One region of the Caenispirillum bisanense genome, then DNA from elsewhere that is predicted to be linked to it. Evidence: predicted binding sites of a transcription regulator. Region 1 holds the regulator's gene; each other region holds the start of a gene.
The links. Region 1 encodes LexA, which represses DNA repair genes until DNA is damaged. Its sites were predicted from a motif close to ATGTTCTANTTTGGTTC; they were not measured.
Positions count from the first base shown of each region.

Region 2: ABD056_RS03020 (ImuA family protein) is a predicted target of LexA. The motif match lies at 4,622-4,638, and genes of this name have one in related genera.
Region 3: uvrA (excinuclease ABC subunit UvrA) is a predicted target of LexA. The motif match lies at 7,376-7,392, and genes of this name have one in related genera.

Region 1 covers NZ_BAAAEP010000002.1:56,210-66,695, reverse strand. Annotated here, with positions in the region: gene ABD056_RS01930 (hypothetical protein) at 1-124, shown strand, start outside; gene ABD056_RS01925 (sigma-70 family RNA polymerase sigma factor) at 518-1,033, shown strand; gene ABD056_RS01920 (diguanylate cyclase domain-containing protein) at 1,251-2,576, shown strand; gene ABD056_RS01915 (DsbA family oxidoreductase) at 2,601-3,251, shown strand; gene ABD056_RS01910 (undecaprenyl-diphosphate phosphatase) at 3,683-4,501, shown strand; gene ABD056_RS01905 (anthranilate synthase component II) at 4,590-5,186, shown strand; gene trpD (anthranilate phosphoribosyltransferase) at 5,186-6,238, shown strand; gene trpC (indole-3-glycerol phosphate synthase TrpC) at 6,231-7,034, shown strand; gene moaC (cyclic pyranopterin monophosphate synthase MoaC) at 7,037-7,507, shown strand; gene lexA (transcriptional repressor LexA) at 7,662-8,420, shown strand; gene ABD056_RS01880 (ComEC/Rec2 family competence protein) at 8,414-10,453, opposite strand.
Region 2 covers NZ_BAAAEP010000003.1:42,439-52,924, forward strand. Annotated here, with positions in the region: gene ABD056_RS03010 (error-prone DNA polymerase) at 1-2,423, opposite strand, end outside; gene ABD056_RS03015 (Y-family DNA polymerase) at 2,420-3,922, opposite strand; gene ABD056_RS03020 (ImuA family protein) at 3,840-4,619, opposite strand; gene ABD056_RS03025 (acyl-CoA thioesterase) at 4,744-5,190, opposite strand; gene ABD056_RS03030 (iron-containing alcohol dehydrogenase) at 5,212-6,369, opposite strand; gene ABD056_RS03035 (acetyl-CoA C-acyltransferase) at 6,387-7,589, opposite strand; gene ABD056_RS03040 (SDR family NAD(P)-dependent oxidoreductase) at 7,609-8,493, opposite strand; gene ABD056_RS03045 (MaoC family dehydratase) at 8,505-8,969, opposite strand; gene ABD056_RS03050 (TetR/AcrR family transcriptional regulator) at 9,240-9,878, shown strand; gene ABD056_RS03055 (AMP-binding protein) at 9,939-10,486, opposite strand, start outside.
Region 3 covers NZ_BAAAEP010000001.1:171,188-181,673, forward strand. Annotated here, with positions in the region: gene gor (glutathione-disulfide reductase) at 1-535, shown strand, start outside; gene ABD056_RS00820 (class II 3-deoxy-7-phosphoheptulonate synthase) at 664-2,046, shown strand; gene ABD056_RS00825 (nicotinate phosphoribosyltransferase) at 2,090-3,253, shown strand; gene ABD056_RS00830 (methylated-DNA--[protein]-cysteine S-methyltransferase) at 3,301-3,771, shown strand; gene uvrA (excinuclease ABC subunit UvrA) at 4,467-7,322, opposite strand; gene ABD056_RS00840 (ABC transporter permease subunit) at 7,672-8,589, shown strand; gene livM (high-affinity branched-chain amino acid ABC transporter permease LivM) at 8,593-10,005, shown strand; gene ABD056_RS00850 (ABC transporter ATP-binding protein) at 10,020-10,486, shown strand, end outside.

The DNA.
Region 1 (10,486 bases):
CAAGGTGGAGCTGCCCTATCGCCACAAGCTCATGGCCATGCGCCAGCGCCGGCGGGAGGCAGCCGGGGCGGAGGCGCCGCTGTCCGCCGCCATGGCCGCGCCGGTCAAGACGGCCGCCGAATAACCCCGCTCAGCCGTCTTCCGCCGGCTTGCAACGGCCGCCCCAGCCCTGGGGCGGCCGTTGTTTTTTCCGCCCGGCGTCGGAGACCCTTACACCCTCTTTATGGCCGGCGCGCCGCCTTTACACGGGCTGCGGACGACGCCCCAAGGCGGCGCGCGAGAATGGCTAACTAACTGAAACAAAAAGGCCTTCCCTCCTCCCGGACGGTCCTTGCCAGCGTCCCTCACCCGGCGCCCGAGGGGCCGCCGTGCGAATAACACGCTTTTTATGGATCGGCGGACAAGGCCGCATGGCGGCTTTACGCGCCCTGGGGGCATGCTGCGAGACATGGAGAGCGGCGCAACGGCAACCCGGCCCGCTCGGCAACGGAAAGACACTCGCGAAGGAGTCCTCGGAATGACCAGCAAGGCCGCCATGACCGCTGATCCTGGTACCCAGATCGCGGCGCAGATTCCGGACCTGAAGCGCTACGCCCGGTCTCTTACCCGCACCGAAGACGACGCCAACGACCTGGTCCAGGACTGCGTCGAGCGGGCCATTCTGAAATGGCACCTCTACAAGACCGGCACCAACCTCCGCTCCTGGCTGTTCACCATGATGCGCAACGTGTTCATCAGCCAGAAGCGCCGCGAGGCCGTCGCCAGCCGCTACATGGCGCAGGCCGTCCACGACGATACCATGATCGCCCGCCCGAACCAGATGCACAGCGTCTACCTGAAGGAAACGGTCGAGGCCCTGGACGCGCTCTCCAGCCAGGAACGGGCCGCGGTGCAGATGCTGGGCATTGACGAGATGTCCCACCAGGACGCCGCCGCGCTGAACAACCTGCCGGTCGGCACCATGAAGTCCCGCCTCTCCCGCGGCCGCGCCAACCTGCGCACCGTTCTCCAGATGGCCGAGGGCGACCTGTAAGTATCCTGAGTGCTCCCTGTTCGAGACCCCCTCCCGGGGGAGGCCACCGTGCCTCCCCCGGCTTTTCTTGTGCCGGGCGCTGGTATCCCGGCACCACCACCTTCTCCCCTGCCGCAGTGTTGCCATTCCCGCTGGTGGCGGCGCGCTTTCAGCGGTAGTCTGGGCCGCAGCCGGCCGGCGCGGGGGCGCGCGGGGCAGCCGAGGGGGATACCTGACCATGATTCATCTGGCGAACATTCTGCTGGTGATGGCCGACACGGAAGCGGCGCGGACGCTGCACGCGGCCCTGGTGGCGGAGTCCTTTGCCGGCCCCCTGGTGACCTCCGGCGCCGAGGCCCTGGCCCAGGCCCGCGCCCTGCGTCCCGACGTGGTGGTGGTGGGCGAGCATCCCGCCGACATGACCTCGCTGGCCTGCGCCCGGACCCTCAAGGATCACCCCGAAACCGCCGACATTCCGGTGTTCCTCGTCGGTGCCGACTGGCCGGCGGAGGCCCTGCCGCTGCTGCAGCGGATCGGCGTTGATGACGTGCTGTCGTGGCCGTCGGAGCGGGCCGTGCTCGGGCCCCGCCTGCGGCCGCTGGTGCGCCTGTCCACCATGCGGGCGGAGCTGGAGCATCGCACCGCCGCCGCCGGCCGCTTCGGGCTCGCGGTGTCGGACCATGTCGATGCGCCGGCGGAACGACCGCAGATCCTGGTGGCCGGCACCGAGGCCGATCAGGCGCAGGTGCGCGCCGCCGCCGTTACGGACGCGGAACTGACCAGCGCCGCCACCCTCTATGAAGCTGACGACCTGATGGCGCGCCGCATCTTCGACTGCCTGGTGATCGGCGTCGACGGCAGCCCCGAGCCGGCGCTGGACATCTGCGCCCAGATCCGCCGCAACCCGCGCCTGTTCAACCTTCCCGTCATCCTGCTGCTGCCGACCGAGACGCCGGCGGACGTGGAGCGGGCCTATCTGCTCGGGGCCAGCCTGGTACTGCCGCGGCAGCCGAGTGCGGCGGCGCTGGAATGGGCGCTCGCCACCCTGGTGCGCCGGCAGCAGCGTCGCTGGGCGCTGCGCCGGGCCTTCGACCGCACCCGCTTGCCGGCGCTGCTGTCGGCCGACCTGCCGGAACTGTACACCCGCGACTTCCTGCTCGCCTACCTCAACGGCCGTATCGAGACCGCGCGCCGCCAGGGCAAGCCGCTGACCGTCATCCACTTCGCCTTCGGCGGCGTCGCCCGCATCGAGGAAGAGTTCGGCTCCGCCGCCGGCAATCACCTGCGCCAGCAACTCGGCCAGTGGATCACCAGCCTGGTGCGGGCGGAGGATCTGGCCGCCCACCTGGGCGGCGCCCGCTTCGCCGTCGCCCTGCCCGACACGCCGCTGGAGGAAGCGCAGATCGTCATGCACCGCATCGCCGGCGTGATCGGCTACACCGACTTCGCCGTTCAGGACGTATACCAGGTGGTGAAGGTCTGGCCCCACGTCGGCGCCGCCGCCTGGAGCGAGGCGGACACCGCCGCGTCCCTGCTGGAGCACGCGGAAGCCGCTGCCGACTAGCTCAAGGACGTCCGCCGAGGCCCCATGCGCATCACCATCGTCTTCGACACCGTCTGCCCGTGGTGCTTCATCGGCAAGCGCCGGCTGGAGCGGGCGCTGCGCAGCCGGCCGGAGGTGCGACCGGAATTCGGCTGGCAGCCGTTCCTGCTCAACCCCGAACTGCCGCCGGAGGGGACGGACCGCTCGCTGTACCTGGAGCGCAAGTTCGGCGGCCGCCAGCGGGTGGACCGCATGTATGACGCCCTGGTCGGGGCCGGGCGCATCGAGGGCATCGACTTCAGCTTCGACCGCATCCGCCGCACCCCCAACAGCCTGAACAGCCATCGCCTGATCCAGATGACCCCGGTGGGCGTGCAGCCGGCGCTGGTGGATGCCCTGTTCGTCGCCTACTTCACCTATGGCCGCGACATCGGCGACCCCTCCGAACTGGCCGCCATCGCCGGCGATCACGGTCTGGACGATGACGAGATCTACCGCCGCCTGATGACGGAATCCGGCGCCAATGCCGTCTACGCCGCCAACGCCCGCAGCCATCGCATGGGCATCAACGGCGTGCCGTGCTTCATCTTCAACGACCGCTTCAGCATGGCCGGCGCGCAGGAACTGGAAGTGCTGATGCGCATGGTCGACCTCGCCGCCGAAACCGACGCTCCGGCGCCGGTGAGCCAGGTTTGACCGCCTGCCGGGGCCGGATTCACCACCAAGACACCAAGACACAAAGGGGGCAGTGGCGCTTTGGCTACTGCCGGGGGCTGCTTGTGGCCGACGGGCGGCGGTTGGCGGCGGTTTCTCTACTAGTAGAAGCGCTTTTCCGACGCGGACGGCGCCGGTTCCGGCCGCCGGGCGCGCGCCGCTAGAGTCCTTTCATTGCTGGCTTAGCTGCCTTATGTTCCTGCGTTTCCCGTGTTTCACGGACCAAAAGCCTAGGACCATTGTCCTCTACCGCTCCGCTGGACATCTACTAGTAGACAAGGCCGTGAAACAGTGTGGAACACGGCAGCTTTCTGCCCTTTTCGGCGAGGGGGCGGCGCATCTTTTGGCGGCGTTGCTTTCCCGCGGGCGCCGACGCATCATCCGGCCACCTGATCCCGCCGCCGGAGCCGATCGTGACCAGCACCGTGGACACCACCCTGCTTGCCGCCCTGCTGGGGTTCGTGGAGGGGCTGACCGAGTTCATTCCCGTCTCCTCCACCGGCCATCTGGTGCTGCTGGTGGACCTGCTGAAGTTCCCCTCGCCGCCCGGCAAGACCTTTGAGGTGGTGATCCAGCTCGGCGCCATCCTGGCCGTCTGCCTGCTGTTCTGGCCGCGCCTGTGGCGGGCGGCGACGGGCATGTTCGTCTGCCCGCGCGAGCGCGCCTTCGTGCGCAACATCACCATCGCCTTCCTGCCGGCCATGGTGATCGGCGCCATCGCCTACCAGGGCATCAAGGCGCTGCTGGGGGCGCCGGTGGTGGTTGCGGTGGCCCTGATCCTGGGCGGTGTCGCCATCCTGCTCATCGAACGGGCGAGGAAAGTGCCGAAAGTCCATGCCGTGGAAGATTTTTCCTGGCGGCTGGCGCTGCGAATCGGGATCTTCCAGTGCCTCGCCATGGTGCCCGGCGTGTCCCGCTCCGGCGCCACCATCATGGGGTCGCTGCTGGTGGGGGTGGAGCGTCGGACGGCGGCGGAGTTCTCCTTCTTCCTCGCCATCCCCACCATGCTGGGGGCGACCGTCTATTCGCTGTACAAGGCCCGCGGCGACCTGGATTTCAGCGACATGAGCCTGATCGCGACGGGCTTCATCACCGCGTTTCTGACGGCGCTGGTGGTGATCAAGGTGGCGCTCGGCTTCATCAGCCGGCACGGCTTCGCGCCCTTCGCGTGGTACCGCATCGCCGTCGGCACCGTCATGCTGGTGCTGCTGCTGGGCGGTAACGCCGCCTGAGCACCGCCCCGACGCCCCGCATTTCTTGACGCGCCGCGCCGGGCTTGCCATCTTCGCCCGAACGAACCGGGACCAAGGCGGGCGACGCATGTACCTGTTGATCGACAACTACGACAGCTTCACCTACAACCTCTGGCACTACCTGGGCGAGCTGGGAGCCGAGGTGGAGGTGCGCCGCAACGACGCCCTGACCGCCGCCGAGGCGCTGGCCATGCAGCCGCAGGGGGTGATCCTGTCGCCCGGCCCGTGCGACCCCGACCGCGCCGGCGTCTGCCTGGGCCTGATCGCCGCCGCCGCCGAGACCCGGGTGCCGCTGTTCGGCGTCTGCCTCGGCCACCAGGCCATCGGCCAGGCCTTCGGCGGCACCGTGGTGCGGGCGCCGCAGCCCATGCACGGCAAGGTCTCCGACATCACCCACACCGCCGCCGGCGTGTTCGCCGGCCTGCCGAGCCCGTTCCGGGCCACCCGCTACCATTCGCTGGTGGTGCGCCGCGACGACCTGCCCGCCTGCCTGACCGTGACCGCCTGGACCGACGACGGCCTCATCATGGGCCTGCAGCATGCCGATCTGCCGATCCACGGTGTGCAGTTCCACCCGGAAAGCATTGAAAGCGAACACGGACACCGCCTGCTGCGCAACTTCCTGGAGGCCGCCGGCGGCACCCCGTCGCGGAAGGCCGCCTGATGTCCAGCGACCTCATGAAGGAGGTGATCGCCACCGTCGCCACCGGCGCCGCCCTGTCGGAGGCCGATGCCGAACGGGCGTTCGAGGTGATCATGTCCGGCGCCGCCACGCCCAGCCAGATCGGCGCCTTCCTCATGGCGCTGCGGGTGCGCGGCGAGACGGTGGAGGAAATCACCGGCGCCGCCCGCATCATGCGCGCCAAGGCCGCCCGCATGGAGGCCCCGGCCGGCGCCCTTGATACCTGCGGCACCGGCGGCGACAGCAGCGGCACCTTCAACATCTCCACCTGCGCCGCCATCGTCATCGCCGCCTGCGGCGTGCCGGTGGCCAAGCACGGCAACCGCGCCGCCAGTTCCAAGTCGGGCTCGGCCGACGTGCTGCAGGCGCTGGGCGTTGACCTGGACGCGCCGCACGAGCGGGTGGAACAGGCCATGCGCGAGGCCGGCATCGGCTTCATGATGGCGCCGCGCCACCATTCCGCCATGCGCCACGTCGGCCCGACGCGCACCGAGCTTGGCACCCGCACCATCTTCAACCTGCTCGGCCCGCTGGCCAATCCGGCGGAGGCGAAACGGCAGGTGCTCGGCGTCTTCGCGCACCGCTGGGTGGAGCCGGTGGCGCAGGTGCTCGGCCGCCTCGGCAGCGAACGGGCCTGGGTGGTGCACGGCTCCGACGGGCTCGACGAACTGACCACCACCGGCGCCTCCTTCGTGGCGGAGCTGAAGGACGGCCGCGTCACCTGCTTCGAGGTGACGCCGGAAGATGCCGGCCTGCGCCGCTGCGCCCCGGAAGACCTGAAGGGCGGCGATGCCGAAACCAACGCCGCCGCCATCCGCGACGTGCTGGCCGGCCGCCCCGGCGCCTACCGCGACATCGTGCTGCTGAACGCCGCTGCCGGGCTGGTGGTGAGCGACCGCGCCGCCGCCCTGCGCGACGGCGTGGCCCAGGCCGCCGCCGCCCTTGACACAGGCAAGGCCGCCGCCACCCTCGACCACATGATCCGCATCACCCGCGGCGAACCCCAGACGGAAACGGAGACCGCCGGTGTCTGACGTGCTGCAGAAGATCCTTGCCACCAAGCGCGAGGAGGTCGCCGCCCGCCGCGCCGCGGCGCCGCTGGCCGCCGTCGAGGCGCGGGCCGCCGAGCAGGCGCCGGCCGGCGCCTTTGCCGCCGCCCTCGACGGCAGCGTCGCCGCCGGCCGCCTCGCCCTCATCTGCGAGATCAAGAAGGCGTCGCCCTCCGCCGGGCTGATCCGGCCGGACTTCGATCCCGCCACCCTTGCCCGCGCCTACGAGGCCGGCGGCGCCTCCTGCCTGTCGGTGCTGACCGACGAGCAGTACTTCCAGGGCGCCGACAGCTTCGTCGCCGCCGCCCGCGATGCCTGCGGCCTGCCGGTGCTGCGCAAGGACTTCCTCATCGACCCCTATCAGGTGGCCGAGGCCCGCGCCATCGGCGCCGACTGCATCCTCATCATCATGGCCGCGCTGTCCGACGCCCAGGCCGCCGAACTGGAGGATGCCGCCGACCGCCACGGCCTCGACGTGCTGATCGAGGTGCATGACGAGGCGGAGATGGAGCGGGCGCTGACGGTGCTGCGCTCGCCGCTGCTAGGGGTCAACAACCGCAACCTCAAGACCCTCACCATCGACCTCGCGGTGACCGAGCGGCTGGCCGCCATGGTGCCCGAGGGCCGCGTGCTGGTGGCCGAGAGCGGCCTCAAGACCAACCGCGACCTCGCCCGCATGGTGGCTGCCGGCGCCCGCCGCTTCCTCATCGGCGAAAGTCTGATGAAGCAGCCGGACGTCGCCGCCGCCACCCGCGCCCTGCTGCAGCCGGTCGAGGCGTGAGCATGGGCGGCTTCACCCACTTCGACGCCGCCGGCAATGCCGTCATGGTCGACGTCTCCGACAAGGCGGAGACGGAGCGCGTGGCGGTCGCCCGCGGCCGCATCGAGATGCAGCCGGAAACCGCCCGGCTGATCGCCGACCACGGCGTCAAGAAGGGCGACGTGCTGGCGGTGGCGCAGCTGGCCGGCATCATGGGCGCCAAGCGCACGCCCGACCTCATCCCCCTCTGCCACCCGCTGGCCCTGACCAAGGTGACCGTCGACCTGGAGCTGGCCGGCGACGGCATCGACATCACCGCCACCTGCAAGCTCAAGGGCCGCACCGGCGTGGAGATGGAGGCGCTGACCGCCGTTTCCGTCGCCGCCCTGACGGTCTACGACATGTGCAAGGCGGTCGATCGCGGCATGCGCATCACCGACATCCGACTCGTCAGCAAGAGCGGCGGCAAATCCGGCGACTGGGCCGCGCCCTGATGGCCCTGCCGCGGCCGCCCGGGCTGCGGAGTCGCGCGGATTTTCAGGTTTTTCACTTGACGGCAGGGGACGAACCAAACTAGAACAACCAAAGATCGTTTCGTCTTTGTTCCCAGTCCCTTTCTGCAGCCGCCTGAGCCGGGAGTCTTGCCTCATGCTGACGAGGAAGCAGTACGAACTCTTGATGTTCATCGAGAAACGGCTGCGCGCCACCGGCGTCTCCCCCAGCTTCGACGAGATGAAGGATGCCCTCGACCTCAAGTCGAAGTCGGGCATCCACCGGCTGATCACCGGGCTTGAGGAACGCGGCTTCATCCGCCGCCTGCCCCACCGCGCCCGGGCGCTGGAAGTGCTGCGCCTGCCGGAGAACATCGGCGGCCCGCGCGCCGGCCTGGACGTCCCCGCCCCGCAGCCAGCGGCGCCGCAGCTGGCCCTGGCGGCGGCGACGGCGGAGGAGCCGCGCGGCTTCCAGCCCAACGTCATCCGCGGCCACTTCGCCCCGCTCCCCGGCACCGCCACCACCACGGCGGAAGCGGTGGATCTGCCGCTCTACGGCAAGATCGCCGCCGGCACGCCCATCGAGGCGCTGCGCGACACCACCACCACCGTGCCGGTGCCCGGCAGCCTGATCACCGGCGGCGAGCATTACGCCCTGACGGTGGAAGGGGACTCCATGATCGAAGCCGGCATCCTGGACGGCGACACGGTCATCATCCGCCGCTGCGAGACCGCCGAGAACGGCGCCATCGTCGTCGCCCTGGTGGACGCCCAGGAAGCGACGCTGAAGCGCCTGCGCCGCAAGGGCTCCTCCATCGCGCTGGAGCCGGCCAACGCCAAGTACGAAACCCGCGTCTTCGGCCCCGACCGGGTGCAGATCCAGGGCCGGCTGGTCGGCCTGCTGCGCCACTACTGAGGCCGCTCGGCACCGCTGTCTCCGGCGGCCTCCGTTCGCAGGCCGTCGCGATAGTGGCGGAAGGGTGACCACGGGCGGCCGCCCATGCTGGCCGCCACCGTCTCCACCCGCGGCTGCGGCCCGAGCCAGATGGCATGGGCGCCCTGGCGCCACAGGGCGCGGCGGTCGATGACCGCCAGGGCGTGGTCGCACCAGCGGGTGACGCTGATGCTGGCGACGATGACGTCGGCGGCCCAGCAATCCTCCGGCAGCGCCGCCGGGTCGCGCACCAGGGCGGTGGCCAGGCCGCGCGCCCGGTAGATGCAGCCGGCGGCATCGCAGGCCAGGTGCGGCGGGCTTTCGAGGGTGAAGGGCACCGCCGGGCCGGTGGCGCCGCCGCTCTTCGGCCACGGCACCGGGTCGAGGGCGCCGAACCGTTCCTGCCACAGGTCGCGGGCAAAGCCGTCGGAGCGGCCGGGGGAGAGGATCAGCCCGCCGCCCGGGCCGCGCACCGCCATCACCGATCCCTCGTCGTTCACCAGGATGTCCGGCCCCGGCCACCACCAGGCGCTGGAGAAGGCCACCGCCGCCGCCACCAGTCCGGCCAGCCGCCACGGTCGCCGCCACAGACACAGCCACAGGCCGCCGAGGGCCACTCCGGCCAGACCCCAGGCGGGCAGCGGCGGCACCTGCCGGGTGGCGCCGGGCCAGGCGGCCACCGTCTCCGCCACCCAGGAAACCGCCGCCAGCCCCTGCCCCATCGCCCACAGCGGCACTCCCTCCAGCCCCAGCGGCATGGCGAGCAGGCCGACGATCCCCGCCGGCATGACCACCGCGCTCACCACCGGCATGGCGGCCAGATTGGCGGCCAGGGAATGCACCGCGACGGTGTTGAAGTGATAGGCGGCAAACGGCGCCGTCGCCAGCGAGGCGAGAACCGTCGAAGCCATCAGCCCGTCGACGTAGACCGCCGCCGTGCGCAGCCAGCGCCGCCCTGCCCGGCCGCGACTGCGCCACGCCGACAGGCGCGGCGCCAGCAGCTCGTACCCGGCCACCAGCGCCGTGACGGCGGCGAAGGACATCTGGAAGCTCGGCCCGACCAGCACCTCCGGCTGGGTCAGCAGCACGGCCAGGGCCGCCCACGCCAGGGTGCGCAGCGAGATGGCAGTGCGGTCCACCAGCACCGCCGTCAGCACGATGGCGGTCATGATGAAGGCGCGCTGGCTCGGCACCGCCGCGCCGGACAGCACCACATAGAACGCCGCCGCCAGCAGCGCGCCGGCCGCGGTCAGCTTCTTCACGTCCCAGCGCAGCGCCACTGCCGGTACCATGGCCAGCAGCGCCCGCACGCCGACGAACACCAGCCCGGCCGCCAGGGTCATGTGCAGGCCGGAGATGGACAGCAGGTGCGCCAGACCGGAGTCGCGGTAGGCCTGCAGGGTCGCCTCGGGGATGGCGGCGCGGGCGCCGGTGACCAGGGCGGCGGCGATGTCTCCCTCCGGGCCGGGAATGGCGGCCCCCAGCCGCGCCGCCACCGCCGCCCGCAGGCGCTGCACCGCCGCCGCCACGTCGCCGCCTTCGGCCGGGGCCAGAATCTCCGCCGGTGCGACCGTGTACCCCACCGCCCCCAGCCGGTCGAACCACGCCTGCCGCGGGAAGTTGAAGCCGCCCGGCGCGCTGGGGGCCGGCGGCGGCATCAGCACCGCCCGCAGCCGCACCGTTTCGCCCGCCTCCGGCACCGGCCCGGCGCCGCGCAGGGTCACCCGCACCGTGGCCGGCAGCCGCGCCGGCGACAGACGCTCCACCGACACCGGCGCGACCGTCAGCCGCAGGCCGTTGCCCTTGTCCTCCACCAGCCGCACGGTGCCAGTCACCGCGACCGGCCCCAGCTGCTGCGACAGCACCGGCGCCGCCACCAGATGGCTGCGCAGTTGTGCCGCCGCGAATCCCCCCGTCACCGCCACCAGGCCGAGCAGCAGCGCCACCGCCGCGGGTGCCCGGCGCCATGCTGCGGCGACGGCGGCCAGTGTTAAGATCAGTGCCGCAAATCCCACCCATGCGGGTGGCTCATGAAAGAGGGCGAAATA
Region 2 (10,486 bases), on a different contig from region 1:
GTGCGCCCGGCCTCTTCCGACAGCCCGCGGATCTGCCGCAGGCCGAGGCGCAGGGCCGGTCCTTCCAGGGTGCAGTCCCAGGCGCTGGCGTTGACATCGGCCGGCAGGATGGCGACGCCGTGCTCCTGCGCGTCGCGCACGATCTGCGCCGGAGCGTAGAACCCCATGGGCTGGCTGTTCAGCAGCGCGCAGGCGAACACCGCCGGGTAATGGCATTTGATCCAGGCCGAGACGTAGACGAGGTTGGCGAAGGCGGCGGCATGGCTTTCCGGGAAGCCGTATTCGCCGAACCCCTCGATCTGGCGGAACACCCGTTCGGCGAAGTCGCGGGTGTGGTTGTTGGCCAGCATGCCGGAGATCAGCTTGTCGCGGAACATGGCCACCTTGCCGCTGTTGCGGAAGCTGGCCATGGAGCGGCGCAGCTCATCGGCCTCGGCGGGGGTGAAGCCGGCGCCGACGATGGCCACCTGCATGGCCTGTTCCTGGAACAGCGGCACGCCGAGGGTGCGCTCCAGCACGCCCTTCAGGTCCTCGGACGGGTAACTCGGCTTCTCCTTGCCCTCGCGCCGGCGCAGGTAGGGGTGCACCATGTCGCCCTGGATGGGGCCGGGGCGGACGATGGCGACCTCGATGACCAGGTCGTAGAACTCTTCCGGCCGCAGGCGCGGCAGCATGGTCATCTGGGCGCGGCTTTCCACCTGGAACACGCCGATGGTGTCGGCGCGGGCGATCATCGCGTAGACCGCCGGGTCTTCCGGCGGCACGGTGGCGAGGGTGAGGTCGAGGCCGTGGTGCTGCCGCAGCAGGGTGAAGGCGCGGCGCAGGCAGCTCAGCATGCCGAGGGCGAGCACATCCACCTTCATCATGCCCAGTTCCTCGATGTCGTCCTTGTCCCACTCGATCACCGTCCGCCCGGTCATGGCGGCGTTCTCAATGGAAACCAGGTCGTCCAGCCGCCCGCGCGAGATGACGAAGCCGCCCACATGCTGCGACAGGTGGCGGGGGAAGCCGGTCAGCTCGCCGGCCAGGGACATCGCCAAGGCCAGGGTGGGGTCGTCGGGGCAAAGGCCGGCCTGGCGGACATGGTCGGGGTTGATCGGGTCGCTGCTCCAGCCCCAGGTGGTGCGGGCCAGCGCCGCGACCGTGTCCTCCGACAGGCCCAGCACCTTGCCGACATCGCGGATGGCCGAGCGGGCGCGGTAATGGATGACGGTGGCGGCAAGCCCGGCATGGTCGCGGCCGTAGTGGTCGTAGATGTACTGGATCACCTCCTCGCGGCGCTCGTGCTCGAAGTCCACGTCGATGTCGGGCGGCTCGTCGCGGGCGTCGGAGATGAAGCGGGCGAACAGCAGCTGGAATTTGTCCGGGTCCACATGGGTGATGTAGAGGCAGAAACACACCGCCGAATTGGCCGCCGAGCCGCGCCCCTGGCTGAGGATACCGCGGCTGTCGGCGAAGCGGACGATGTCGTGGACGGTCAGGAAATAGGGGGCGTAGTTCTTGCGCGCGATGAGGGCCAGTTCCTCCACCAGCGCGTCGCGCACCTTGTCCGGCACGCCGGCGGGATAGCGCCTGGCCGCGCCCTCCCAGGTCAGGCGTTCCAGCCGGGTTTGCGGGTCGGCGTCCTCCGTCGGGTAGTCGTAGCGCAACTCGTCCAGGGAGAACCGGCAGCGCCGGGCGATCTCGACGCTGCGGGCGACGGCGTCGGGGTGGTCGCGGAACAGCCGCGCCATTTCCTCCGCCGGCTTCAGGTGGCGTTCGGCGTTGGCGGCCAGCCGCCAGCCGGCCTCGGCCAGGGTGCAGCCCTCGCGGATGCAGGTCACCACGTCCTGCAGGATGCGCCGTTCGGGGATGTGGTAGTGGACGTCGTTGGTCACCACCAGGGGCGCGCCGGTGTCGCGGGCGAGGTCGGCGAGCATCGCCAGCCGCCGCCGCTCATCGCCGCGGAACAGCCAGTGGGCGGCCAGGAAGACGCGGCGCGGGCACAGGGCCGCCCACTCCCGCAACTGGGCGGCAAAGTCGGCGTCCGGCGTTTCCGGCGGCAGGGCGATCAGGATCTGCCCCTCGGCATGGGCCGCCACGTCGGCGCGGGCGAGGTGGCATTCCCCCTTGGGCGCCCGCCGCTTGCCCAGGGTCAGCAGGCGGGTCAGACGGGAATAGGCGGCGACGTCGGTGGGGTAGCACAGCAGGCTGGCGCCGTCGGTGAGGTCGAGGCGCGCCCCCACCACCAGCCGCAGGCCCAGCTGCCTGGCCGCGCCATGCGCCCGCACCACCCCGGACAGGGTGTTGCGGTCGGTGATGGCGAGGGCGGCCAGCCCCAGCGCCTTGGCGGCCACCACCATGTCGCGGGGGTCGGAGGCGCCGCGCAGGAAGCTGTAGTTGCTGGTGACCTGAAGCTCGGCATAGGGCAGGGGGGCGGTCATGGGAACACCCCGTGCAGATACCAGCGCGGCGGCGGGTCGGCGCCATAGAGGCCCTCGCGGAACAGCCAGAAGCGGCGGCCGCTGTCGTCCTCCACCACGTAGTAGTCCCGTTCCGGCGCCGTGCGCCGCCACCATTCGTCGGCGATGCGTTCGGCGGCGTCGGCGCGCACCACCCGGTGGGTGCGGTTGCGCCAGCGGAACATGACCGGGGGCGAGTCGGGAACCGGCGCCATGGCCTCCACCGGCTCCGGCCTGCTGAACAGCCGCACCGGCCGGCGGCGCTGCGGCCACGCCAGGGCGGGCATCGGCGCCGCCGGCGGCAGCGGCACGACGGCCCGTTCCGGCACATGGCTCTGCTGCGGCGCCAGCCGCATGATGCGGTCGAAGCCCAGGCGGTTGCCCAGGCTGTCGAGCAGCCGGGCGAAGTCGTCGGAGCGGGCGGTGCCGGCGCCCAGGCCCGTCTGCTCGGGCGGCAGCGGCGCCACCTCCAGGGCGGCCAGGCGCATCGCCTCGATGCCGAAGCCGGGGTCGAGGGCGGGCAGGTCTTCCGCCAGCAGGCGGAGCAGGTGGGCGGGGGCGCGCACCGGCCGGCTGGTGCCGATGGCGATGGCGCGCCAGGTGGCATCGACGCGGAAGGCCGTGACCTCCAGCCGGCGCAGGCCGAGGCCGTCGGCCTCCAGCTGCCCGCTCAGGCGCTCCAGCAGGCGGCGCACCGCCTCGGCGATGTCCTCGGGGCGGGCAATGGGTTCGGCGAAGGCGGCGTGGACGCCATGGTCGGGCGGCGGCCGGCGGGGCGAGATGGGTTCGGTCTCGTGGCCCAGCGCCTGATCAAGCCGCTGCGCCACGCCGCGTCCGAAGCGGGCGGCCAGCCCGGCGCGGGGAACGCCGTAGAGATCGCCGACGCAGCGCAGCCCGAGGCCGTGCAGGGTGGCGACGGTCGCCGGCTCCAGGCGCAGGGCGGCCATGGGCAGGGGCGCCAGGGCGTCGCGCTGGCCCCGCGGCGGCAGGCAGGGGGAGCCGCTGCCGCCGGGCGCCCAGGCCCAGGCGGCGCCGGGGGTATCGGCCACGGCGGCGCGGGCGGAGAGGCCGCCGCGACGCAGGCGTCCGCCCAGGTGCCGCAGCAGCGCTTCCTCGCCGCCGAACAGATGGGCGCAGCCACTGACGTCCAGCCACAGGCCGAAGCCGTGGGGCCAGGGATCGGCCGCCGCCCAGGGGGTGTAGCGGCTGCACCAGTCGGCCAGCCGGTCGAGCAGCGCCCGGTCGGCAGCCTCGTCGTCGGCGGCGAGGGCGAGGCCCGGCCGCACCGCCAGGGCGTCGGCGACGCTCATGCCCGGCCTGATGCCGGCGCGGCGAGCGGCTTCGCTCACCGCCGCGATGCGACGGACGGGGCCGGCGGTGGCGGTGGCGAAGGGCTGGTCAGCCGGCGGCGCGGAGCCGGCCCGGCGCAATCGCTCGATCGGCAGCAGGGGCAGCCAGACGGAGACCACGCGCTTGTTCATCCCACTCCACCTCCCAGGCGGCAACCCTCCCCTGGTCATCGACGCCGCGCCCCCGGCAGCGCAGCAGTTCCACATGCCAGCACCAGCGGCCCACCCCCAGGGCGGGATCGCCGCGGCTGGGGCTGCTTTCCACCCCCCAGCGGGTCACCGCCGTTCCCCCGCTCGGGCCGTGGTTGAGCAGCACGGCCGGCACGCCCGAGGCCCTGGCCGCCAGTTGCAGCCGCCGCGCGGCGGTGAGGTCCACGTCCCGCACCTCCGCCAGCACCCCGGCCAGGGCGCGACAGCGTAAACCTTCCTCCAGCACCCACAGGCACTGGGCGGCGCGGTGGGGCTGCACCATCACCAGCCGCTCCGGGCTGAGGCCGAGGGCGGCGAGGCCGGGGGCATAGGGCATGTCGCCACGGCTGATCCACAGCGCCGGCTTGCCCGCCCCGGCGGCCAGCCGGCCCAGCAGCACGGCGGAAAAGGCGGTGGCGGCCCCGTCGGCGGGACCGGAGCCGGGGCCGGAACCGGAGCCGGCCACCGTGACCTCGTGCAGGCAGCCGAGCGCCAGCCCGCCCCATGGCAGGGCGGCATCCAGCTCCGGCAGGCCGAGCGCCACGGCGCCGGGCACGGCGTCGGCACCCACCCCTTCCAGGGCGACGATACGGGCGCGCAGGCGAGAGAGTTCGGCAGGGGAAGACACCGGCAGCTCCATCTTTGTTCTGCAAATGTTCGCAGAACGGCGGGGCCGGAGTCAAGCCTCCGTCGGGGCGGCCGAGGGGCGGGTTGAGAGGCGGGAGAGAGTCGGGGAGGGGCGGCGGGCGCCCCTCCGCCGCCGTTTACAGGGCGTCGGCGGTCACCGTGATGCGGGCCAGGGCCTCGCGCATGGGGGCGGGCAGGGGCACCGGGCGGCGGCTTTCGCGGTCGACGTAGACGTGGATGAAGTGCCCCGCCGCCGCCGGCGTCGGGTCGTCGCCGCGGAACAGGCCGACTTCATACCGCACGCTGCTGTTGCCGAGCTTCGCCACCCGCAGCCCGGCTTCCACCCGGTCAGGGAAGGTGATGGGAGCGAAGTAGTTGCAGCTGGTCTCGATGACCAGGCCGATGACCGGGCTGGTCTCGATCTCCAGCACCCCGGCGTCGATCAGGTAGCGGTTCACCACCGTGTCGAAGTAGCTGTAATAGACCACGTTGTTGACGTGCCCGTAGACGTCGTTGTCCATCCAGCGCGTCGGAATGGTGAGGAAATGCGGGTAGGCCGAGCGGTCTTCGGTCTTGCGGCTCATGGCGGGCTTCCTTCCGGGCGGTCAGAGAATGGAACGATAGATGTCCAGGGCGGCATCGTAGGTCATGGCGCGCGGATTGTTGACCAGAAGACGCTCGATCTTCATGGCGTCGGTGGCCAGCAGGGGCAGGGCGTCCTCGCCGATGCCCACCTCGCGCAGGGTCTGGGCGAAGGGCATGCGGCGGACCATGGCGGTCATCGCCGCGATGAAGGCGTCGCAGGCGGCGCCGCTGCCGCCGCTGCCGGCCTGCTGCGGGCAGACCACCGCCGCCAGCTCGGCATAGAGCGCCTCCGCCTCCGGCCGGTTGTAGGCCAGCACCGGCGCCAGCACCAGGGCGTTGCTGAGGCCGTGCGGCACGTGGAAATGGCCGCCCAGGGGATAGGCGAGCGCATGCACCGCCGCCACCGGCGCATTGGCGAAGGCCATGCCGGCAAGGCAGGAGCCGAGCAGCATGGCCGACCGCGCCTCGATGTCGCCGCCGTCGGCGATCACCCGGTCGATGTTGGCGGCCAGCAGGGCCAGCCCCTTCAGCGCCAGGGCGTCGGAGATGGGGTTCTTCTTGTGGCGGCTGGTATAGGCCTCAATGGCGTGGACCATGGCGTCGATGCCGGTCGCCGCCGTCACCGCCGGCGGCAGGCCGAGGGTCAGGCCGGCGTCCAGCAGGGCGATGTCGGGGTAGAGCAGCGGGCTGACGACGCCCTTCTTCTCCTGCGTCGGCGTGGTGACGATGGAGATGGGCGTCACCTCCGACCCGGTGCCGGCGGTGGTCGGCACCTGGATCAGCGGCAGGCGCGGCCCCCTGGCGAGGCCGATGCCGTAGATGTCGGCTAGCCGCTGGTCGGTGCCGCACAGCAGGGCGACCAGCTTCGCCGTATCCATGGAACTGCCGCCGCCGAGGCCGACGACGGCATCAATGGCCTCGCCCCGCGCCATGGCGACGGCGGCCTCGACGGAGGCTTCCGGCGGGTCGGCCTCCACCTCGCTGAACCGGACGCAGGCAAGGCCGGCCTCGGCCAGGGAGGCTTCCGCCCCCGCCAGCAGCCCGGCCTTCACCAGCCCCGGATCGGTGACCAGCAGCACCCGGCGGGCGCCCAGCTCGGCGCACAGGCGGCCGAGGTGACGGATGCCGCCGGTTTCGCACAGCAGGCGCGGGGTGGTTTCAAAGGTGAGGGTGGTCATGGTGGGGAGTCCTCCGCTCAGGCGACTTCAAACAGCCCGGCCGCGCCCATGCCGCCGCCGACGCACATGGTGACGACGACGTGTGTCACGCCCCGCCGCCGGCCCTCGATCAGCGCGTGGCCGACCATGCGGGCGCCCGACATGCCGTAGGGATGGCCGATGGCGATGGCGCCGCCGTTGACGTTCAGCCGCTCGTCGGGGATGCCCAGGCGGTCGCGGCAGGGGATGACCTGGGCGGCGAAGGCCTCGTTCAGTTCCCACAGGCCGATGTCGTCCACCCGCAGGCCGTGGGCGGCCAGCAGCTTGGGCACGGCGGCGACCGGGCCGATGCCCATTTCGTCGGGATCGCAGCCGGCCACCGCCATGCCGCGATAGACGCCGAGCGGCGCCAGGCCGCGCCGTTCCGCCTCCCGCCGCTCCATCACCACGCAGGCCGAGGCGCCGTCGGACAGCTGCGAGGCATTGCCGGCGGTGACGAAGGCGCCCTCCGCCACCTGCTGGCCGTCGCGGAACACCGGCGCCAGCTTCGCGAGGCTGTCCAGGGTGGTGCCGGGGCGGTTGCCTTCGTCCCGGGTCAGGGTGACCTCGCGGCGGGTGACTGCGCCGGTTTCGCGGTCGACCACCGCCATGGTGGCGGTCAGCGGCACGATCTCGGCATCGAAGCGGCCGGCGGCCTGGGCCTCGGCGGTGCGGGCCTGGGACTGCACGGCGTAGGCGTCCTGCGCCTCGCGGCTGACGCCGTAGCGGCGGGAGACGATCTCCGCCGTTTCCACCATGGAGATGAAGATGTCCGGCCGGTGCTGCACCAGCCACGGGTCGCGCCAGCGGTGGGTGTTCATGCGCTCCGTCTGCACCAGCGACACCGACTCGAGGCCGCCGCCGACCACCACCGTCATGCCGTCGGCGATGATCTGGCGGGCGGCGATGGCGATGGCCATGAGGCCGGAGGCGCACTGGCGGTCGACGCTCATGGCGGCGACGGAGGTCGGCAGGCCGGCGCGCAGGGCGCTCTGGCGGGCGATGTTCATGTGGGTGGTGCCCTGCTGCAGGGCGGCCCCCAGGATGACGTCGTCCACCTCGGCAGGGGCGACCTGCGCCCGCTCCAGGGCGTGGCGGATGGCGTGGCCGCCGAGCGCCGGCGCCTCCAGGTCGTTGAAGGCGCCGCGATAGGCCTTGCCGATGGGCGTGCGGGCGGTGGCGACGATGACGGCTTCTCTCACGGCCGTGCCTCCCCGCCGGTCACTGCGCCGCGCGGCGGGCGGCGCCGGCGCGGGAGAGGATGCGTTCCACATGCTCCGGCCCCGACCCGAACTCGGTCGGCGCGGCCATGTCGGCGATGCGGTCGAAGGCGGCGGCGACCGCTTCCGGCGTGCGCTCGCCTTCGGGCAGGAACACGCCCTCGGACTCGACGATGGCGAGGCGGGCATAGGTGCCGGCGCCGGCCAGGATGACGGTGCGGCTGGGGGCGTCCTCCGACACCAGGAACAGGGCGGCGGGGGTGGCGTATTCGGGCTTCAGGGCCGCCAGCGCCTCGGCGTCGAACAGGTCCTGGGTCATGCGGGTGGCGGCCGTGGGCGCCAGGGCGTTGACGTGGATGCCGTACTTCGCCCCTTCCAGGTGCAGCACGTTCATCAGCCCGACCTGACCGGCCTTGGCGGCGCCGTAGTTGGACTGGCCGAAGTTGCCGTAGACGCCGGAGGTGGAGGTGGTCATCAGGATGCGGCCGTACTGCTGCTCCCGCATGATCGCCCATACCGCCTTGGTGCAGGTGGCGGCGCCCATCAGGTGGACGTCGACGACGGCGCGGAAGTCCTCCAGCGACATCTTCACGAAGGTCTTGTCGCGCAGGATGCCGGCGTTGTTGATGAGGATGTCGATGCGGCCCCACGACTCCATGACGCGGGCGACGGTGGCATCCACGGCGGCGGCGTCGGTGACGTCCAGGCGGGCGGCCATGGCCTCGCCGCCGGCGGCGGTGATTTCCTCGGCCACCGCGTCGGCGCCCGCCATGTCGGCGATGACCACGCGGGCGCCGCGGGCGGCCAGGGCCAGGGCGTGGCTGCGGCCAAGGCCGGTGCCGGCGCCGGTGACGATGGCGACGCGGCCGTCGAATCTCAGGGACATGCGGAAACTCCTTACTTGAGCACGGTCAGGATCAGCCAGTCGGCGGCCAGGGCGGGGCGGGCGAGGCCTTCCGCTTCGACGCTGACGGCATAGGTGGCGAGGTGCTGGTTGCGCCCCTTGTCCACCAGGTCGGTCAGGGTGAAGCGCCCGCGCACCCGGCTGCCCACCGGCACCGGGGTCAGGAAGCGGATGCGGTCGAAGCCGTAGTTGATGCTGACGGCGGCGCCCTCGATACCCGGCAGTATGTCGAGGCTCATGGCGGTCAGCATGGACAGGGTGAGGAAGCCGTGGGCGATGGTGCCGCCGAAGGGGCTGTCGGCGGCGGCGCGGGCCGGATCGACGTGGATAAACTGGTGGTCCTCGGTCAGGTCGGCGAAGGCATTCACCGTCGGCTGATCGAGCAGGAACCAGCGGGACACGCCGATCTCGGCGCCCTTGCGGCGGGCCAGGTCGGCAATGGTGATGGCAGGCGGCATCCGTCTCTCTCTCCCGGACTTGAGCGGTGGCGGCCAGGGCGGTTGAGCTTGCCAAGGCGCCGAAGAACATACTAAGTAGTATGTCACGCCGTCACGACTTGTCCAGGGGCCTGTGGCCGGGGCAGGGCGGCGCCGGAGCGTGGCGGCTGGGAATGGGCTGGCGCGCGATGTAATGGTATGTGTGCCCACCGCGGTGGGGCGGGTGGCCCGGCGGCAACGGCGGGGCACACCGCCGGCAGGCAGCGTGGGATCTGGAACGGGACGGACAAGATGGTGAAAACGACGCTCCGCGAAGCGCCGCGCAGCGACAAGAGCGGCAATGCGGAGCTTCTGCAGGCGGCCGCCGAATGCTTCATGGAGCAGGGCTTCCACGCCACCAGCATCGACGACGTGGCGCGGCGCCTGGGGGCGACCAAGGGGCGGGTGTATCACTACTACCGCTCCAAGACCGACCTGTTCTTCGACGTCCACCGCGAGGGCATGCGCCGCAATTTCGACGCGGTGCGGCCGGTGGCGCGCGGGCCGGAGCCGGGCGCGGCGCGGCTGCGCGCCATGTTCCTGCGCCATGCCCTGGCGATGATGGAGAACCTGCCGTTCGAGACGGTGGTGGTGCAGGGCGTCCACATGCACCGCATGGCGGCCACCACCCCGGCCCAGCGCCGGGTGCTGGACGAGCTGATGACCATCCGCAACGACTTCGAGGCGCTGTTCAAGTCGGTGGCCTACGAGGGGGTGGAGGACGGCTCCATCCGCACCAACGACGTGTCGGTCGCCATCAAGGCGGCGCTCGGGGCGCTGAACTGGATCTGCATCTGGTACCGCCCGCGCAGCGGCGAAACCCACGACGACCGCCTGATCCTGGCGGAAAAGATCGTCGACACCATCATGAACGGGCTGGCGGCGGGGTAACCCCGACACAGCGGGCAGAGCCGGCGGCGGAGCGATCCGCCGCCGGTTGTCTTCTCGTGGTCAGGACAGTTTTTCGCGGGCGAGGCGCACGCCGGCCGCCTCGCGGTCCCAGGTGTCGGGGGTGAGGCCCTGGGTGCGCAGGACGTGCTTCTGCAGCTTGCCGCTGGCGGTTTTCGGCAGGTCGTCCACCACCCGCACGTAGCGCGGCACCATGAAGTGGGGCAGGCGCGGCGCCAGGAAGGCGATCAGGTCCGCCGGGTCGAGCGTCTCGCCCTCCACCGGCGTCACCACCGCCAGCACGTCGTCCTCGGTAACCGCGCTCGGCACCGCCAGGGCCATGGCTTCGCGCACCTTTGGGTGGGCGCAGATCTCCGTCTCCAGCTCGAAGGACGAGATGTTCTCGCCGCGCCGGCGGATCACGTCCTTCATGCGGTCGACGAAGAAGAACCGCCCCTGGTCGTCCTTGCGGAAGGCGTCGCCGGTGTGGAACCAGCCGTTGCGCATGGCTTTCAGCGTCGCCTCCGGCTGCTTGTAGTAGCCGCTGCATAGCGCCCACGGCCGCGACGAGCGGATGATCAGCTCGCCCACCTGGCCGGTCGGCACCTCCT
Region 3 (10,486 bases), on a different contig from region 1:
CGGCGCCGTCATCGTCGACGAACACAACCGCACCAGCGTCGACAGCATCTTCGCCGTTGGCGACGTCACCGACCGCATCAACCTGACGCCGGTGGCCATCAACGAGGGCCGTTGCTTCGCCGAGACCTTCTTCCACGACAACCCCATGGTCATGGATTACGACAACGTGGCCTCGGCCGTGTTCAGCCAGCCGCCGGTCGGCTCCGTCGGCATGAGCGAGGAGGAAGCGCGGCGCAAGGTGGGCAAGGTGAAGGTCTACCTCAGCCGCTTCCGGCCCATGAAGTACACCCTGTCGGGCCGCGAGGAACGGACGGTGATGAAGCTCATCGTCCACCCGGAGACGGACAAGGTGCTGGGTGCCCACATGCTGGGCGTCGATGCGCCGGAAATCATCCAGGGCATCGCCATCGCGCTGAAGTGCGGCGCCACCAAGAAGCAGTTCGACGCCACCGTCGGCATCCACCCGACGGCGGCGGAGGAGTTCGTCACCATGCGCGATCCGGTGCCGGACCCCGCCACCGACCACACCGAATAAGACGCCGGCCGATCACCCGGCTTCTGCCACGCCGGACGACCCGAATCGTTGCATTCGGGTCGTCCGCGTCGTATACCGTGATCCTTCCATGAACACGCGCGAGCGATCTGTGTAAGGGAATTGCCGATATGCCTGGGACCTGGACGCCGGACAGCTGGAGAAGCAAGCCGATTCAGCAGGTCCCGGTCTATCCCGACGCCGACAAGCTGGCGGCCACCGAAGCCACCCTGCGGGCCATGCCGCCGCTGGTCTTCGCCGGCGAGGCGCGCAACCTCAAGAAGGCCCTGGCCGAGGTGTGCGAGGGCAAGGCGTTCCTGCTGCAGGGCGGCGACTGCGCCGAAAGCTTCAGCGAATTCTCCGCCGACGGCATCCGCGACACCTTCCGCGTGCTGCTGCAGATGGCCGTTGTGCTCACCTTCGGCGCCTCCTGCCCGATCGTGAAGGTCGGCCGCATGGCCGGCCAGTTCGCCAAGCCGCGTTCTGCCCCCACCGAGGTGATCGACGGCCTGGAACTGCCGAGCTACCGCGGCGACATCGTCAACGGCCCGGAATTCACCGCCGAAGCCCGCGTGCCCGACCCCGAGCGCATGGTGCGCGGCTACAACCAGTCGGCCGCCACGCTCAACCTGCTGCGCGCCTTCGCCACCGGCGGCTATGCCGACCTGCACAAGGTCCACCAGTGGACGCTGGGCTTCCTGGACCACAGCCCGCAGGGCCACCGCTACGAGGAACTGGCCAACCGCATCGGCGAAAGCCTCGCCTTCATGGAGGCCTGCGGCCTGACGCCGGACCGCGTGCCGCAGCTGCGCGAGACCAGCTTCTACACCAGCCATGAAGCGCTGCTGCTGCCCTACGAGCAGGCGCTGACCCGCGTCGATTCCACCACCGGCAAGTGGTACGACTGCTCCGCCCACATGCTGTGGATCGGCGAGCGCACCCGCAACCCGGACGAGGCGCATGTGGAATTCCTGCGCGGCGTCGAGAACCCCATCGGCGTGAAGGCCGGCCCGACCACCTCGGGCGACGACCTGCTGCGCCTGTGCGACCAGCTCAACCCCAAGAACGAGCCGGGCCGCCTGACCGTCATCGTCCGCATGGGCGCCGAGAAGGTGCAGAAGAACCTGCCCGCCCTGGTGCGCCGCATCAAGAACGAGGGCCGCAAGGTGGTGTGGGCCTGCGATCCCATGCACGGCAACACCATCAAGGCCAGCAGCGGCTTCAAGACCCGCTCCTTCGACAGCGTGCTGGAAGAGGTGCGCGGCTTCTTCGCCGTCCACCGCATGGAAGGCACCCACGCCGGCGGCGTCCACTTCGAAATGACCGGCCGCGACGTCACCGAATGTATCGGTGGCGCCCAAGCCATCACCGAAGCGGGCCTTGCCGACCGCTACGATACGCTGTGTGATCCGCGTCTCAATGCCAGCCAGTCGCTGGAGCTTGCCTTCCTGATCTCTGAAGCGTTGAAGGAAGAGCGGTCCCAGCAGGTCAGCGCGGCAACCGCAGCGCAGTAACTCGATCCGGCCAGGCCACCGCCGCCGGTTTCCGGAGGAAGGAATGGACGGGAGCAAACCCGACCCGGTGATCCTGTGGCCCAGCCTGGACGAACTGCCCGACTGGACCGACAAGTATTTCCGCCGTACCCGCGACGTGGTGCTGAAGTTCGGCGATGCCCAGGTGGTCTACGCCGTCTTCATGCGCCGGCCGGTGCTCTATGCCGGCCGCCTGGCCTGCGAATGGCTCCGCCACATCTGCCGCGAACGCGGCCAGACGGTGGAGATCGAGGAACGCTACCGCGAGGGCGACTGGGTCGGCGCCGGCGAGCCGATGGCCTACATCCGCGGCTCCTTCGCGGCGCTGGTGGACCTGGAAACCCTGTTCCTGCAGAAGCTGGGGGCGGCCTGCGTCGCCGCCTACAACGCCCATGCCATGTGCGAGGAACTGCCGCACGTCGCCTTCCTCGCCATGGATGCCCGCCACTGCGCCGGCACCGAGATGGCCGAGCTGATGGCCTATGCCGCCTCGGTCGGCAGCGCGGCAGCCCGGCGGCGGGTGGGGGCGGTGGGCTTCGTCGGCAACGCCACCGATGCCACGGCGCACTTCTTCGGCGAGACCGAGGGCCGCGGCACCATGCCGCACGCCCTCATCGGCTATGCCGGCTCCACCGTGCGCGCCGCCGAGATGTTCCACGAGACCTTCCCCGACCAGATGCTCATCGTGCTGGTCGACTACTTCGGGCAGGAAATCACCGACAGCCTCGCCGTCTGCCGCCGCTTCCCCGAACTGGCGGAGCAGGGGCGCATCGGCGTGCGCCTGGATACCCACGGCGGCCGCTATGTCGAAGGGCTCGACACCCAGGCGAGCTATGAGGTGCTGGAGCGCAATGCGCCGAAGGCCATCCGCGGCTATCGCACCGAGACGGAACTGCGCCACCTGATCGGCACCGGCGTGTCCGCCGCCGCCATCTGGTACACGCGGGAACAGCTGAACGCCGCCGGCTTCCGGCAGGTGAAGATCGTCGCCTCGTCGGGGTTCTCGCCGGCCAAGTGCCAGGTGATGGCGCTCGCCAATGCGCCCATCGACGTCATCGGCACCGGCAGCTACCTGCCCGCCGAGTGGGGCGAGACCTACGCCACCGCCGACATCGTGGAATACGACGGCCAGCCACGGGTGAAGGTGGGACGCGAGTTCCTGCTGCGCAGCCGGAGCCACACGCCCTGACCGCCAGCGCCGCCGCCTGGGGCCAGCTGTCGACGCCGCTCGGCGCCATGACGGCCGGGTGGCGCGACGGGGCGCTGGTGGTGCTCGACTTCACCGACAGCGGCCCCCGCCTGGCCGCCCTGCTGCGGCGGGCCGGGTGCGATGGCCCGGAGACGCCAGTGCCCGCCTGGGTCGCCGCACCGCTCGCGGCCTACTTCGGCGATGATCCGGACGCGCTGGCGGCGGTGCCGAAGGCGGCCCGCGGCACGCCCTTTCAGACCCGCGTCTGGGACGCCCTGCGCACCCTCCGCCCCGGCGAGCGCCTGAGCTACGGCGCGATGGCGGCCCGGCTCGGCCTGCCGTCGTCGGCCGCGCGGGCGGTGGGCAGCGCCAACGGCGCCAACCCGATCAGCCTCGTCATCCCCTGCCACCGCCTGATCGGCGGCCGCGGCGCCCTCACCGGCTACGCCGGCGGCCTCCACCGCAAGGCCTGGCTGCTGGACCATGAGGCGGCGGGTCAGCGGGAGGCGGTTGTTTAGCCACCAAGGCACCAAGTACACCAAGAGGGCGGTGCAGGATGGTCGCCGTGGTGCATCATTTCGGCCGCGGGGTGGAACCACCAAGACACAAAGACACCAAGGAGGGCGGAGCAGGGCGAGTAGGCCGGTGCTTGATAATCCTGCGGCCTACGGCCGCTATACATCCTGAAGTCGGCCTTTTGAAGCAGATCGCCTCAGCCTGCACGCCGCCTTGGTGTCTTTGTGCCTTGGTGGCTAAACAATCGCCGCCGCCACGGCAGGCTACGCCGGCGGCCTCCGCCGCAAGGCCTGGTTTGCTGGGCCACGAGACGGTGGGGCTGGGCGTGCCTCATCCTCTGGCTTGCGAGGGGAACCACCAAGACACAAAGACACCAGGGAGAGCGGAGCAGGGCGAAGACGTCGGTGTTTGATAATCCTGCGGCCTGCGGCCGCTATACATCCTGAAGCCGGCCACTTGAGACAGATCGCCTCAGCCCGCACGCCGCCTTGGTGTCTTTGTGTCTTGGTGGTTAAACAATCGCTGCCGCCAAGGCAGACCACGCCGGCGGCCTCCGCCGCAAGTCCTGGTTGCTGGACCAGGAGGCGGCGGGGCCTGGGCGTGCCTCATCCTCTGGCTTGCGAGGGGAAACACACAGGCACAAAGACACCAAGCGGTTAGAGGAAGGCGGAGGCGGTTGTGCCCGGGGACTCCCCCGTCACGCCCGCAGCCGGGTGGCGGTGTTGGTCAGGTAGGGCTTGAGGTAGCGGCCGGTGTAGCTGTCGTCCGCCGTCACGATGTGCTCCGGCGTGCCGGCGGCCACCACGCGGCCGCCGCCCGATCCGCCTTCGGGGCCGATGTCGATGATCCAGTCGGCGGTCTTGATGACCTCCAGGTTGTGCTCGATCACCACCACCGTGTTGCCCGTCTCCACCAGCTGGTGCAGCACCTCCATCAGCTTGCGGACGTCCTCGAAGTGCAGGCCGGTGGTCGGCTCGTCGAGGATGTAGAGGGTGCGGCCGGTGGCGCGGCGGGACAGTTCCTTGGCCAGCTTCACGCGCTGCGCCTCGCCGCCCGAAAGGGTGGTGGCCTGCTGGCCGAGGTGGATGTAGCCGAGGCCCACCTGCTTCAGCAGCTCCATCTTGTCGCGGATGGCGGGCACCGCCTTGAAGAAGTCGGCGGCCTCTTCCACCGTCATATCAAGCACATCGGCGATGGACTTGCCCTTGAAGGTGACGTCCAGCGTCTCGCGGTTGTAGCGCTTGCCCTTGCAGACGTCGCAGGTGACGTAGACGTCGGGCAGGAAGTGCATCTCGATCTTGATGAGGCCGTCGCCCTGGCACGCCTCGCAGCGGCCGCCCTTGACGTTGAAGCTGAACCGACCCGGCTTGTAACCGCGGGCCTGCGCCTCCGGCAGGCCGGCGAACCAGTCGCGGATGGGCGTGAAGGCGCCGCAATAGGTGGCGGGGTTGGAGCGCGGCGTGCGGCCGATGGGGCTCTGGTCGATGTCGACGATCTTGTCGATATGCACCAGCCCGTCGATGCGGTCGTGCGGGGCCGGGTGCTCGCGGGCGCCGTGCAGGGTGCGGGCGAGCGCCTTGTACAGCGTCTCGATCACCAGCGACGACTTGCCGCCGCCCGACACGCCAGTGACGCAGGTGAAGGTGCCGAGCGGGAAGTCGACGGTGACGTTCTGCAGGTTGTTGGCCCGCGCCCCGACGACGCTCAGCACCTTGCCGTTGCCCTTGCGCCGTTCCGCCGGCACCGGCACGAACTTGCGGCCGGTGAGGTACTGGCCGGTCAGCGAGGCCTCGTTGGCCATCACCTCGTCGGGCGTGCCCTCGGCCACCACCGTGCCGCCGTGGCGGCCGGCGCCGGGGCCCATGTCGACCAGATAGTCGGCGCAGCGGATGGCGTCCTCGTCGTGCTCCACCACGATCACGGTGTTGCCGATGTCGCGCAGCCGCTTCAGCGTCGCCAGCAGGCGGTCGTTGTCGCGCTGGTGCAGGCCGATGGAGGGCTCGTCGAGCACATAGAGCACACCGGTGAGGCCCGAGCCGATCTGCGATGCCAGCCGGATGCGCTGGCTCTCGCCGCCCGACAGGGTGCCGGAGGTGCGCGACAGGGTCAGGTATTCCAGCCCGACGTTGTTGAGGAACATCAGCCGTTCGTTGATCTCGCGCAGGATGCGGCTGGCGATCTCGCGGTCCTTGAGCTTCAGCTGCGCTTCCAGGCCGCTGAACCACGCCCCGGCGTCGGAGATGGACAGGTCGGTGACTTCGGAGATGTCCTTGCCGGCGATCCTCACCGCCAGCGCCTCGGGCTTCAGGCGCTTGCCGTTGCAGGCCTCGCAGGGGGCGGAGGCGCGGTACTTGTCGAACTCGTCGCGCACATGTTGCGACTCGGTCTCGCGGTAGCGGCGGGTGACGTTGGGGATGACGCCCTCGAACGGCCGCTCGGTGGTGAAGGCGCGGTTGCCATCGCGGTAGCTCATGCGGATCGGCGTGCTGCCGGAGCCGTCGAGGATCACCCGCTGCAAGTCCGCCGGCAGATCCTTCCACGGCGTGTCCATGTCGCAGCCGAAGTGGGCGGCGACGCTTTCCAGCGCCTGCTGGTAGTAGGGCGACACCTGGCCGGTGCTGGCCCACGGCGCCACGGCGCCCTGGCGCAGGGTCCGGCGCTCGTCCGGCACCACCAGCATGGGGTCGAAGTACATCTTCACGCCCAGGCCATCGCAGGTGGGGCAGGCGCCGAAGGGGTTGTTGAAGGAGAACAGCCGCGGCTCGATCTCGTCGATGGTGAAGCCGGAGACCGGGCAGGCGAACTTGGCCGAGAAGGTGGTGCGCTCGCCGCTGCCGGCATCCTCGGCGAAGGCGAGGCCGTCGGTGAGGTCGAGGGCGGTTTCCAGGGATTCGGCCAGCCGGCTCTCGATCCCTTCCTTCACCACCACGCGGTCGACCACCACCTCGATGTCGTGCTTCACCTTCTTGTTGAGGGCGGGCACCTCGTCGATCTCGTACAGCTCGCCGTCGACCTTGACGCGCTGGAAGCCCTTGGCCTGCAGCTCGCGCAGTTCCTTGCGGTACTCGCCCTTGCGGCCGCGCACGATGGGGGCCAGCAGGTAGAGGCGGGTGCCGTCGCCCATTTCCATGATGCGGTCTACCATCTGGCTGACCGTCTGGCTCTCGATAGGCAGGCCGGTGGCCGGGCTGTGCGGCACGCCCACGCGCGCCCACAGAAGGCGCATGTAGTCGTAGATCTCCGTCACCGTCCCGACCGTGGAGCGCGGGTTGCGCGAGGTGGTCTTCTGCTCGATGGAGATGGCGGGCGACAGACCTTCGATGGATTCGACGTCCGGCTTCTGCATCAGTTCGAGGAACTGGCGGGCATAGGCCGACAGGCTCTCCACATAGCGGCGCTGTCCCTCGGCGTAGATGGTGTCGAAGGCGAGCGACGACTTGCCGGAGCCCGACAGGCCCGTGATCACCACCAGTTTGTCGCGGGGCAGGGCGACGTCGATGTTTTTCAGGTTGTGCTCGCGGGCGCCGCTGACGCGGATGAACTGCTGCGACATGGAGACTCCGGGAAAAGCGAGAGCGCAGGCGGGTCGGTCCGGTTGCAGGTTCGGAACCAACCCGGAACAGATAGATCAACTCGCGCCCGCTGACCAGATGCCATTACGCGCAGACGAGCAGGCCGGATCGCTGCTTCGCCGGTGCAACAAATGGTCCGCGCAATGCCGTTTCGCCGAAACGTCTGTTCCGCGAAACACCCTTTCAAAGGTCATGATCCAAGAAGGAAATTTCATGACGGGCGTTGGTGCAGCTTCTTGACAGGCCGTTTGGGTCCATTACGCTTCCGACCTTGCTAGTCCCACCGTGCAACTGGGACTTGAAAAAAATTTAAACATGGGGAACAGCAGGGTGGCCTACTTCCTCCAACAGCTCATCAACGGCGTTACGCTGGGGTCGATCTATGGCCTGATCGCCATTGGCTACACCATGGTCTATGGCATCATCGGCATGATCAACTTCGCGCACGGCGAGATCTACATGATCGGCGCGTTCCTGTCGGTCATCACCTTCCTGGTGCTCGGCACCGTCGGCATCGACAGCGTGCCCTTCGCGCTTCTTGTCATGCTGGTGGTCGGCATGGTGTTCACGGCGGCCTACGGCTGGACCGTGGAGCGCATCGCCTATCGGCCGCTGCGCGGATCGTTCCGCCTGGCGCCGCTGATTTCCGCGATCGGCATGTCGATCGCGCTGCAGAACTACATCCAGATCACCCAGGGCGCGCGCGTCAAGCCGCTGCAGCCCATCATCTCGGGCGGTTTCACCCTCTACACGGGGCCGGACGGCTTCACGGTGCAGCTGTCGTTCCTGCAGATGTTCATCTGGGTGCTGACCATCGGCCTGATGGTCGCCTTCACCTACGTCATTACGCAGACCTCCATGGGTCGGCAGCAGCGCGCCTGCGAGCAGGACCGCAAGATGGCGGGCCTGATCGGCGTCAACGTCGACCGGACCATCTCGCTCACCTTCGTCATGGGTGCCGTGCTGGCCGCGGTGGCCGGCCTGATGGTGACCCTGCAGTACGGCGTGATCGACTTCTACATCGGCTTCCTGGCCGGCATGAAGGCGTTCACGGCGGCGGTGCTGGGCGGCATCGGCTCCCTGCCGGGCGCCATGCTGGGCGGCCTTCTGATCGGTCTCATCGAGGCCTTCTGGTCGGCCTACTTCACCATCGAGTACAAGGACGTGGCGACCTTCGGCATCCTGGTTCTGGTGCTGATATTCCGTCCCACGGGCCTGCTCGGCAAACCCGAGATCGAGAAGGTCTGATCCATGGCGAGCGACATTGCCTCCCCCTCGGCGGCGGCCGCCGCCAAGTCCGTAGGCCCGTATGACGTGGTCGCGGCACTGAAGGAATCGGCCATAACCGCCGGCGTCGCCGCCATTCTGGCGCTGCCTTTCCTCGGCCTGCAGGCCAACAACGACGGGCCGAACCTGGTCCTGCTGACCCGCTGGGAACTGTTCTTCTGGGCCGTCGGCCTGGTGTTCCTCGGCCGCATGGTGCTGACCGTGCTACGCTGGCGCGGCCAGATCCGCACCAAGAGCGGCGCCGCCGCCCGCACCTCCTCGCGCCTGAAGGCAGCCGGCGAGAAGTTCCACCGCCTTAACGTGTGGATCGGCCTTGCCGGCGTCATCTTCGCCTTCGCGTTGCCGTTCCTGCCCTTTGCCGACCGTTACGTGATCGACATCGCCACGACGCTGCTGATCTACGTGATGCTCGGCTGGGGCCTCAACATCGTGGTCGGTCTGGCCGGCCTGCTCGACCTCGGCTATGTGGCGTTCTATGCGGTGGGGGCCTATTCCTACGCCCTGCTGTCGACCCACTTCGGCCTGTCGTTCTGGGTCTGCCTGCCGCTGGCCGGCATCTTCGCCGCCAGCTTCGGCGTCATCCTCGGCTTCCCGGTGCTGCGCCTGCGCGGCGACTACCTGGCCATCGTGACGCTCGGCTTCGGCGAGATCATCCGCGTCATCCTCATCAACTGGTACCCGGTGACGCGCGGTCCTGACGGCATCGGCAGCATCGAACGGCCGAGCTTCTTCGGCTTCCCGTTCGAGCGCTCGCCGGCGGAGGACGTCACGTCCTTCCACCAGCTGTTCGGGCTCGATTTTTCGAGCATGCACCGCATCGTCTTCCTGTATTTCCTCATCCTCATCCTGGCGCTGATCACCAACGCCTTTACCCAGCGGGTGCGCAAGCTGCCCGTCGGCCGCGGCTGGGAAGCCCTGCGCGAGGATGAAATCGCCTGCCGCTCGCTCGGCATGAACCCGACCAACACCAAGCTGTCGGCCTTCGCCATCGGCGCCATGTTCGGCGGTTTCGCGGGCGCCTTCTTCGCCACCCGCCAGGGCTTCATCAGCCCGGAAAGCTTCACCTTCATCGAGTCCGCCATCATCCTCGCCATCGTGGTGCTGGGCGGCATGGGCAGCCAGATGGGCGTCGTCATCGCCGCCTTCGTCCTGGTGATCGTGCCGGAATGGCTGCGCGGGTTCGCGGAATACCGCATGCTGCTGTTCGGCCTTGCCATGGTGCTGATCATGGTGTGGCGTCCGCGCGGCCTGCTGTCGCATCGCGACCCCACCGTCCGCCTCCACCCGCCCGGCTACGTGCCGCGGACGGGCATCGAGGCCCAGGCGGTGAAGGCGCAGGAGGCGGAGCTTGCCGCCGCCTCGGTCCAGGCGAAGTGAGGGGCGCGCCAATCATGAGCGACAAGACCATTCTGCTCGACGTCGAGCATCTCACCATGCGGTTCGGCGGTCTGGTGGCCATCGACGACCTGTCGTTCCAGGCCTACCAGCGGGAGATCACGGCCCTCATCGGCCCCAACGGCGCCGGCAAGACCACGGTGTTCAACTGCCTGACCGGGTTCTACAAGCCGACCGTCGGCCGGCTGAAGCTGAACCACCCCGAGAAGGGCGACTTCCTGCTGGAGCGCATGGACGGGTTCCGCATCACGCAGAAGGCGGATGTGGCCCGTACCTTCCAGAACATCCGTCTGTTCCCGCAGATGTCGGTGCTGGAAAACCTGATGGTGGCCCAGCACAACCGCCTGATGAAGGCGTCCATGTGGACCATCGGCGGCCTTCTCAACCTGCCGTCCTACCGGCAGGCGGAGAAGGAGGCCCTGGAGCTTGCCAAGTACTGGCTGAACAAGGTCAGCCTGTACGA